Regions from separate parts of the Nitrosospira sp. Nsp13 genome, predicted to be linked through region 3. Evidence: predicted binding sites of a transcription regulator. Region 3 holds the regulator's gene; each other region holds the start of a gene.

Region 1 (3,284 bases), on a different contig from region 3:
ATTCCTCCGGGCATCTGGTTCAAATAGTCTGACTTTGATCCGCCAAATGCAAAGTTGATGCCTCCTTGTGCGGGAAGATTGATATTGGCAAGAAAAGGGTTAAGCGACGCACTATTGCTACCCCGCAACAGGCGCCATAAGTACTCGACCGCAACCGGACCATTGGAGAAGCGGCCATTATAGTAGGTTCGGTGAGGACTCTCCGAAGGGGGTATAGGGGGCTTAATTCTCTGAATTCTGGTGAGAATAATGTCATTGCCGGTGTCAGACAAGCTATCGCCAAACACGTAAAGCGAGTCGTATTTGGGTGGCTCAGCCCATGCGACAGGTAGAACGAATACGGTTATCAGCAGTAAACATACGTTGAGTATCTTGCTCATTCCACGCTCCAGTATGATTTTTCTGCTCTGGAGGGCTATTGTATATACGTCGAATGAAGACAGCAATCAAAACTATCTACCAGGTCGCAATCGGGGGAATCTCGATTTCCGCCTATATTCTAGCCCTATTCTAGCCCTAAGACTCCGCACAGCAGCGGGTCAGTTATTATGCCACTGAAGCCTTCTGGCTAACCCTGCTTCCTCATGCCGGGAAAAGAAATAAGGATAGAGAGATCTTTCGCCGGATTTGTATGAGCCTGCCAGGGAAGCAATCTGGGTATCCACGTATCCCAGTTCCAAGTGCATGAGTACCGCTGGTGCCTGGACGCGCCGGCAAGTTCGTTCCTCTCCGATCTGGCGGAGTCCCAGCATGCGCTTGTAGAATCCGGCATGACGCGGATTAACCTCGATAAATAAATCCGTCGCTTTGTGGATATTGCGACCGAAGATATAAGCGAGGTGGAAAAGTGACGCCAGCATTTCTTTTGAACTGTACTCGGAATCTATAGCGAGCTTTGAGAGTTCGCAGACCTTTTTACCTTTCCCACGAAAACTATTGATTTCCCGTGCATAAAGTTCATCAGCGAGCAGACCCTCTTCGGAGTCCATGCCCAGTGTTAGCGTCCCAAAGATCTGATGTTCGCTGGATGCCTCGAGCGTAAGCTGGTTGATATTGCCCGGCATCGCCGCAGCAGCGGTGTCTGTGTGGTAACCGCGCCATGAGTACATGCGCTCAATGAGCATGCCGGCCCTGATGCGTTGTCTGGGCGTATCCACTAGGCGAATATTGTAACCGCTGCGCTTCAGCACGAATTCTTCATCGGGGGTTTCATCAAGAAGCCAGTCAATCGACAAAGGGTGCGGCGCGGGGTAGTTTTCGTTAACTCTCGCTGGGAAGTGAGAGCGGTTTGGGTACGAATATTCCTTCGTATTTAATTGCATGTCAGAGTCCAGAGATTTAGTCGGAGTCATTCACATCCGGGATGCAATACCTCAGACGTATTAGATTAGGTATGCACAAAAATTTCAGTACAACCGCCATTTCCCTGATAAATAGATCGCACAAAAAATAACCAGGTTGTATTCGTCATGGGAGGGCACTTGTTTGGGTACGCCACACAGCGTAGAAAATTCTTGTGTTGGGCTAACCGAATCAATTGCACTACAAATAAGCACAATCCGTGCCATAAAACTTAGTGATTAATAATCATTGGGTTATAGGTTATGCTATATAAATATTGTCGCCATATTCTATAAATTCATTTATATTTTTTATTAACTTATTGTTTATTAATATATTTTTTTGTCGTCGAAAGGAGACAGTTTTTATCCAGTTGCATATGAAAAGCCAGCTACTAATGGGAACGAATGTTCAGGGAGGGGAGGCTGATTGAAATGCGGCAGAAAATAATCGACTTCTGCTTGATTTCATAGATGCCCTGGTTGGGAAGGGCTAGGGCCTGTTAACACTTATTTTGCACCCGCGACGGTGACGGATTTCACCCAGCACGAGGCATGACCCGCGCGGCGGAGCAAGCCTCCGTAAGCGGCGAGTAACGAAGGGCTGGATGAAATCCGTCCCGTCCCTTCGGGGTTGCTACACAAAAAACGCGGCCTCCGCGTTTTTTGTGTAGCAACACGGGTACGAAATAAGTGTTAACAGGCCCTAGACTGGCGTTTGAAGAAAAGGGGGTGATTTACCGATGCGCTCGCACCCAATCTCGCCATTGTAGGAAAAGGCCTTGATCAAGTGCAGCGATGACCGGGCGTTGCCAGAGCGGTTCCGCCCAGAAATCATCTTGCTCGAAACCGCACATGTGTCCCCCCGCCTCTTCCAGGATAAGGCAGCCGGCGGCGTAATCCCAAAGTTTCTGTCCGCCGTGCAGGGAGAGATCAAATCGTCCGGCGGCGGTGTAACACCATTCCAGCGCGCACGACCCATAATTACGCTGAGAAGAGAAAGGCCGCTCAGTGCAGACTCCTGCCGCAAGTTTGGCGCTAAGCCGCTTTAAATCGACGTTCGCCATCGCACTTCTGAGCAGCGGGACATGTTCCTTGATGGGTAGTTTCTCGCCATTGAGATAGGCTCCGCTGCCCTGCTCCGCGTAGAACATTTCGTCTGCAACCGGGTTATAGACGACACCAAGAATGCTTCTTCCCTGCCGCATCAGTGCCACCGACACCGCAAAATAGGGCAGGCCATTGACGAAATTGGAGGTTCCATCTATTGGGTCCATGCACCACAGCCCCGCATCCCCAGCAAGCCATTGGTCAATCTGGTCCTGTTCCGTCATTTCCTCCCCCACCACAGCGCCAGGGCAAATTTTTCTCAACTCGCGCGACAGCGCTTCCTGCGTGGCAAGATCTGCTTCGGTAATCAGGCTGCCATCAGCTTTGCGCTGACGCGTAACTCTTAGATAGCGTGGTATGATTTCCTGTTGCGCAACCGCTCTGACTGCGGCAATGACCGCATCGAGCACCTGTTATTCCGTCCGCCATTTGATCGAGCAGCCGATGCTGGGGATCTGCTCATCAGGCCCGCGACCGGTTTCCACAACCTGAAGCATACCCTCGAACAGGTCACGGCGCGCTTCCGCGGGGGCGGCCTCTTTGCGCGAGGCATCCAACCGGCCGCGGTACTGAAGTTCAAGCTTGTCGTTAAAACCAAAGAAATCCGGCGTGCATACCGCACCATACGTCTTGGCGACTTGCTGGGTTTCGTCCCACACGTAGGGGAAAGGAAAATTGTATTCCCTTGCTACCTGTGCCATGTTATCGAATGAGTCCTCGGGATAATCGGCCGGATCGTTGGACATGATGGCGATGGCTCCTATGCCATATTTCCGTAATTCTTTCACGTCGCGGATAATGCGATCCCGTATTGCTTTTACATAAGGGCAGTGG
Region 2 (3,284 bases), on a different contig from region 3:
GCGGGAGTTCGGTGCGATAATACCGAAAATATAATCACCCGATCGAATCGCGACAACCATTCTCTATCGGATACTCCCATTGTCCAGTAACACCCTGACTCACTTGTGCTCATGCATGCCTATCCGGGGTCAAATGCTTTTCTCCGGATAATCGCCGCATGGATTGGCTTCTGCTCATCAAGGCCTTAATCCTCGGCATTGTCGAGGGCTTGACCGAATTCCTCCCGATTTCCTCGACCGGCCATCTAATCCTGGTAAGTGACTTGCTCGACTTCAATGACGAGAAAGGCAAAGTATTCGCAATTGTGATTCAACTAGGCGCAATATTGGCGGTATGCTGGGAGTATCGCGTCAAGATTGGTGGTGTAGTGAGGAATATTGGCTCAAGCGAGGACGCGAACCGCTTTGTGTTGAATCTTTTCATCGCGTTTCTGCCCGCTGCCATTCTCGGTCTCCTGTTCATCAAAACGATCAAGCAATATCTGTTTCATCCGGTTCCGGTGGCAATGGCGTTTATCATCGGGGGAATTCTGATTCTTTGGGCTGAGCGCAGAAAGCATGTAGTCGATGTCGACCGGGTTGAGGACATGGACTGGAAACATGCGCTGAAGGTTGGATTGATGCAGTGCCTCGCGCTGATACCCGGTACTTCACGCTCGGGCGCAACCATTATTGGCGGCCTCTTTTTTGGCTTGTCACGCAAGGCGGCGACCGAGTTCTCTTTTTTTCTGGCGATACCCATCATGTTTGCGGCCACTTTCTACGATGTCTACAAACATCGCGACATACTGCATTTCGACGATATTGGCGTATTCATAGTGGGATTTGTGGCTTCGTTCATCAGCGCGCTATTGGCAGTACGGGGCTTGTTGCGTTTTATCAGCCATCATGACTTCACCGTATTTGCGTGGTACCGAATTGGATTCGGGATCATTGTGCTGGCTACCGCTTATTCCGGGTTGGTCAAATGGTCGGCAGCGTAGATTTATATCAGGATAGAAACAATTTACCGGTTTCTTGATTCCCAATTTCTGACTCAACCCTGTACCCACGGCAGTCCTGCGGCTTTCCACCCACCTCTGGTGCCACGGTGACCGGTCGCGTCCTTGTCGCCTTCAAAGCCTTCTAGAATGTTGTAACAATTTGCGTAACCCGAGTCGGTGGCAATAGCGGCAGCTTGATGCGAGCGGCCGCCACTGCGGCAGATGAACATCACCATGGATTCCTTATCTACCTGGCTTGAGAGATAGTTGAGAAAGTCCGGGTTGGCACGCATGCCGGGGTAGGACTGCCATTCGATTTCAACCGCACCTGGAATTCGTCCCACCCAATCCCATTCAGCCCGGGAGCGGACGTCCACCAACGTGGCACCGGGGGCTTCCTGCAGCAACGTCAGTGCTTCAGCAGGGAGTAATGCGCCTTCATAGGGCAAATTCATTTCTCTGGCACGTTGTTGCGCCCTTTCGAGTATTGCAGTGATGGTTTCCATATGAACTTCAGATAGCAATGATTGAAAGATGCAATGTTATTCCTTTTTGAAGCACGTGTAACCTAAGGCACTTCGATGCAAGCCCGTCATTCAGTATGGCGTCCCCCACCCGCTATACGGCCCCATTTTAATAATTTGATCGCACCCTTTGGCACAATGTTTGATTCGTTTGAAGTAATGACGACGTTCGTACTGATATAATTCCCATTTTGTGCGCCTTGTGACGTATCTTTATCGAATAACTGAATTCCGGTCTGGAGAAAAATATGGCGGTAGTTGATGTTCTTAAAATGATTCAGGAAAACGAAATCAAGTTCGTTGATCTGCGTTTTACCGATACCCGCGGTAAAGAGCAGCATGTGACGCTTCCAGCTCACGCATTTGATGCGGATAAGCTTGAGGACGGCCATGCGTTCGATGGCTCTTCCATTGCCGGCTGGAAGGGTATTCAGGCTTCCGACATGTTGCTGGTGCCCGATCCCGAGACCGCTCATATGGATCCGTTCATGGATGAGGCTACATTGCTCATCACCTGTGACGTGGTCGAACCTTCGGATGGCAAGGGTTATGACCGTGATCCGCGTTCGTTGGCAAAACGTGGCGAAGCCTATCTCAAATCGACCGGCATCGGCGATACCGCATACTTCGGCCCCGAACCCGAATTCTTCATTTTTGACTCTGTCACCTGGCATGCGGACATGTCCGGTTGTTCAGTAAAAATAGAATCCGAGGAAGCGGCGTGGAATTCCGCGGAAAAATACGAAGGAGGCAATACAGGGCACCGGCCGGCCGTAAAAGGTGGATATTTCCCCGTTCCTCCGATCGACTCTTTGCACGACATTCGTTCTGCCATGTGTCTGGCGCTGGAAGAGATGGGGGTGGAGGTTGAAGTCCACCACCACGAAGTCGCAACTGCCGGGCAGTGCGAAATCGGCACCAAGTACAGCAGCCTGGTAAAGCGTGCTGACTGGACCCAGGTATTCAAATATGTGGTGCACAACGTGGCCCACTCTTACGGCAAAACGGCAACCTTCATGCCAAAACCCATTGTCGGAGACAACGGTTCCGGCATGCATGTGCATCAATCAATCTGGAAGGCCGGACAAAATCTGTTTTCGGGAAATGGCTATGCCGGACTTTCCGAAATGGCGCTATTTTACATCGGCGGCATTATCAAACATGCCAAGGCCTTGAATGCCATTACCAATCCAGGCACCAATTCCTACAAGCGCCTGGTTCCGGGTTTTGAAGCGCCGATCAATCTTGCCTACTCGGTAAGCAACCGATCCGCCGCGGTGCGGATCCCTTATGCCAACAGTCCCAAAGGAAGGCGCATCGAAGTGCGTTTTCCCGATCCCACCGCCAATCCCTATTTGGCCTTCACTGCGTTAATGATGGCGGGACTGGACGGCATCCAGAACAAGACGCATCCGGGTGACCCCATGGACAAGAATCTTTATGATCTTCCTCCCGAAGAAGCGGCGAGCATTCCGAATCCCTGCGTTTCGCTGGATGAAGCGCTGGACAACCTGGACAAGGATCGCAATTTCCTCACCCGCGGCGGCGTGTTTTCAAATGATATGATCGATGCCTACATCGAGCTCAAGATGGAGGAAGTCACGCGCTTTCGCATGACCACTCATCCGGTAGAATTTGATATGTACTACAGCCTATAGGGCTCCATAATTTTAGTGTGCGTTCGCCCGTTCCCGAACGCGGCAAGTATTGGAATCCGGCAGATACCGCTCATTTCTCACACATTTTTTTAGCTGAACGCTATGACCCATAAAAACAT
Region 3 (3,284 bases):
CTGACGGACGAGTGCGGGCAGTAATTCAGCCGAAGAAAAAGGAGCAAAAACCGAAGGATGAGAGTCCGTAGCGTCGCAATGCCGTCCCCGAGATGAGTGAGTTAAGAGCGGGTAATCTAAGAAAGCGTTACAAATCTCGCACGGTTGTGCAGGATGTGTCGCTTTCCGTCAACAGCGGCGAAGTAGTCGGTCTGCTGGGGCCTAATGGTGCCGGAAAAACCACTTGTTTTTACATGATGGTTGGATTGGTGCCTCTGGACGGCGGTGGCATATACTTGGACGAGCGCGATTTGACTCAGCTGCCGATTCATCAGCGGGCACGCCTGGGCTTGAGCTATCTGCCGCAGGAGGCCTCAATCTTCAGGCGGCTTTCCGTGGCTGACAATATTCGCGCGGTGCTGGAATTGAAGAGTTACACAGCCGATGAAATGCAGCAGCGTCTGGATAATCTGTTGCATGATCTGCATATCAGCCATATCCGTACCAGCCAGGGTATCAGTTTGTCCGGCGGTGAGCGCCGCCGTGTGGAAATTGCCCGGGCGCTCGCGACGCAGCCACGGTTCATTCTGCTGGATGAGCCATTTGCCGGGGTGGATCCCATTGCCGTGCTGGATATCCAGAAAATTATCCAGTTCCTCAAAGAACGCGACATCGGTGTTCTCATTACCGACCATAACGTCAGGGAAACACTAGGGATTTGTGACCGCGCCTACATCATCAGTGACGGTATGGTGCTGGCGAGCGGTAAGCCTGATGAAATCATCTATAATGAAGATGTAAGAAAAGTGTATCTGGGGGAACACTTCCGGCTGTGAAAATAAGGATTTGATCTGCACGAATTCGGTTTTACCGTTGTTTTTCCATACTATCCTAAATCCGCCCCGTAGCAGGCTCACCCAAAAGGTGAGAATCAAATAGCAAAGAAATTCTTTACGAATCATAATTCTAGACTGATAAATGAGCGATCAACCAGCGGATTTAGGATTATGAAGCCTACCCTCCAGTTTAAACTGTCGCAGCACCTGGCGCTTACTCCTCAATTGCAGCAAGCCATCCGGTTGCTACAGCTTTCCACGGTTGAACTGAATCAGGAGATTGAGCGCATCGTGCAGGAAAATCCCCTGCTGGAGCTGGATGACAGCATCGGTAGCGATGTCACTGAATATCGGCCTAACCTCCTCGATAGCTCGGTGGAACCGCTCGCCCCGGATTTGCTGGAAGCCTCCGGTGACACCATGGCAGAGATGCCTGCGACCGAGAGCGATTCTGGTACAAAAAATGGCATGGCCGATGAATCGGACTGGTCCGGCGACGATGGCGCTTTTCGCAGCACGCGTGATGAGGACGAGGAGCGAGATTTTCCGCAACAGGCGGCAGAGCCCCCCAGTTTACGTGAGCATCTTAACATGCAACTCAGCCTGAGCCAGATCGGCGAGCGCGACCGGCGAATTGTCGGCTTACTGATCGACAGCTTGAATGACGATGGCTATCTTGCTCAGGATCTGGAAGAACTCGTTAGCTTCTTGCCGCCGGAGCTTGAAATAGATATCGATGCTCTGCACATTGCCCTTGAATATCTGCAGCATCTTGATCCGCCTGGTGTGGGCGCGCGTAATTTGAGGGAATGCCTGAGCATGCAATTGCACGCTCTGCCGGAAGATACTCCCTTCCGGGATCGCGCGCTACTTCTGGTTGATAGCCATCTCGACAGTCTGGCGTCACGGGATTTTTGCACAATCAAAAAGTTGTTGCATTGTGATGACGAATGCCTGCGTTCAGTTCAGCATCTTATCACCCACTTGAATCCGAGACCGGGTACGGCATTCAGTTCGGCGGTAGCGCGTTACATTATCCCTGACGTGATCGTAACAAAAATCAATGGTTCCTGGGTAGCCAGTCTCAATCCGGAGGCAATGCCGCGCCTCAAGATCAATCGTCTCTATGCGGACATCCTTAAACGGAGCCATGATGATTCCGCGCGTCGACTCGTGAGCCAGTTACATGAAGCCAAATGGCTCATCAAGAATGTGCAGCAGCGTTTCGGCACTATATTGAGGGTTTCCTCTGCTGTCGTCGATCGCCAACGGCAGTTTTTTGAGCACGGTGCAGTCGCCATGCGCCCGCTGGTGTTGCGGGAAATTGCGGAAGCGCTTGAGTTGCATGAGTCCACAATTTCGCGTGTGACCACTCAAAAATTTATGCGCACGCCGCGTGGTATATTCGAGTTAAAGTATTTTTTTGGCAGTCACGTGGCAACCGATACCGGTGGCGCCTGTTCCGCCACCGCCATTCGTGCGCTGATCAAGCAAATGGTAAATGCTGAAAATGCAAAGAAACCACTGAGTGATAGTCAGATTTCAGAAATTCTGGGACAGCAAGGCATTGTGGTTGCTCGTCGTACTGTCGCAAAATACCGGGAGTCCATTCAGATTCCTCCCGTTAATCTTCGTAAATCATTTTAACCCCAAGCTCAGGAGGCATGATGAATCTAAATCTTACTGGTCACCACGTAGAAATTACCCCCTCCTTGCGTGATTATGTCGCTTCAAAGATGAGCAAGGTCACGCGTCATTTCGACCATGTTATTGATGTCAGTGTGATACTGTCAGTGGAAAAACTTCAGCAGAAGGCAGAGGCCAATGTACACGTGAAAGGGAAAGATATTTTTGTGGAGACTGACAGTGCCGATATGTATGCTTCAATAGACAGTCTGGTGGATAAACTTGATCGACAGATTCTCAGGCACAAGGAAAAGAATACAAGCCGCCGCAATAATGGTGCGTTGAAAAATCAGGAAACGGAACAGCCGGAGTAGCCGGAACGGATTCAGGATCGTAGAAGCCTGGCGTCTTCTCTTGTAACATTGGGAAAACGTCCATCGTCATGATTCGGTAGCTTAAACGCACAGCTACATTCTCATCAATCGTATTGCACAACTATTGCCCTATCGAATGTCCCGAATCAGTATCACGCAACTATTTGAAGAAAAGCGGCAAAAGCTGACTCTGACCTGGGAGGGAGGCAGGGACGGTGGTGACAGGCAACTCGACGATGACGCCATCGCCCGCTCTACACAGGGGATAATCGGTCATCTCAATTTCATCCACCCTAACTGGATACAGGTGCTGAACGATCCAGAAGCTGATTATCTCAATCAGCTCGATCCTGTTTCCTTGCGGCAGAATATGGAGCGGCTTGCGCAAAGCAACCTATGGTGCGTTATCGTCGCCGGTGGCGCTCCCGTGCCAGCCTCAATAAAGATTTTTGCAGACTCCACTCATACT

The links. Region 3 encodes sigma-54, which starts transcription at its own class of promoters, with help from an activator protein. Its sites were predicted from a motif close to TGGCACNNTTCCTGCT; they were not measured.
Region 1: the regulator sigma-54 is predicted to act here: its motif matches at 1,552-1,567, upstream of BLO43_RS06390 (N-acyl amino acid synthase FeeM domain-containing protein).
Region 2: the regulator sigma-54 is predicted to act here: its motif matches at 1,639-1,654, upstream of glnA (type I glutamate--ammonia ligase).

What each region holds. Positions count from the first base shown of each region.
Region 1 is NZ_FMVD01000004.1:37,651-40,934, reverse strand. It holds gene BLO43_RS06395 (SGNH/GDSL hydrolase family protein) at 1-380, opposite strand, end outside; gene BLO43_RS06390 (N-acyl amino acid synthase FeeM domain-containing protein) at 540-1,322, opposite strand; gene BLO43_RS06385 (inositol monophosphatase family protein) at 2,078-2,860, opposite strand; gene BLO43_RS06380 (thioredoxin family protein) at 2,864-3,284, opposite strand, start outside.
Region 2 is NZ_FMVD01000002.1:48,199-51,482, reverse strand. It holds gene BLO43_RS03775 (undecaprenyl-diphosphate phosphatase) at 159-983, shown strand; gene BLO43_RS03770 (rhodanese-like domain-containing protein) at 1,037-1,489, opposite strand; gene glnA (type I glutamate--ammonia ligase) at 1,756-3,165, shown strand; gene BLO43_RS03760 (tetratricopeptide repeat protein) at 3,268-3,284, shown strand, end outside.
Region 3 is NZ_FMVD01000007.1:65,663-68,946, forward strand. It holds gene lptA (lipopolysaccharide transport periplasmic protein LptA) at 1-71, shown strand, start outside; gene lptB (LPS export ABC transporter ATP-binding protein) at 93-815, shown strand; gene BLO43_RS09955 (RNA polymerase factor sigma-54) at 987-2,462, shown strand; gene raiA (ribosome hibernation-promoting factor, HPF/YfiA family) at 2,483-2,815, shown strand; gene hprK (HPr(Ser) kinase/phosphatase) at 2,952-3,284, shown strand, end outside.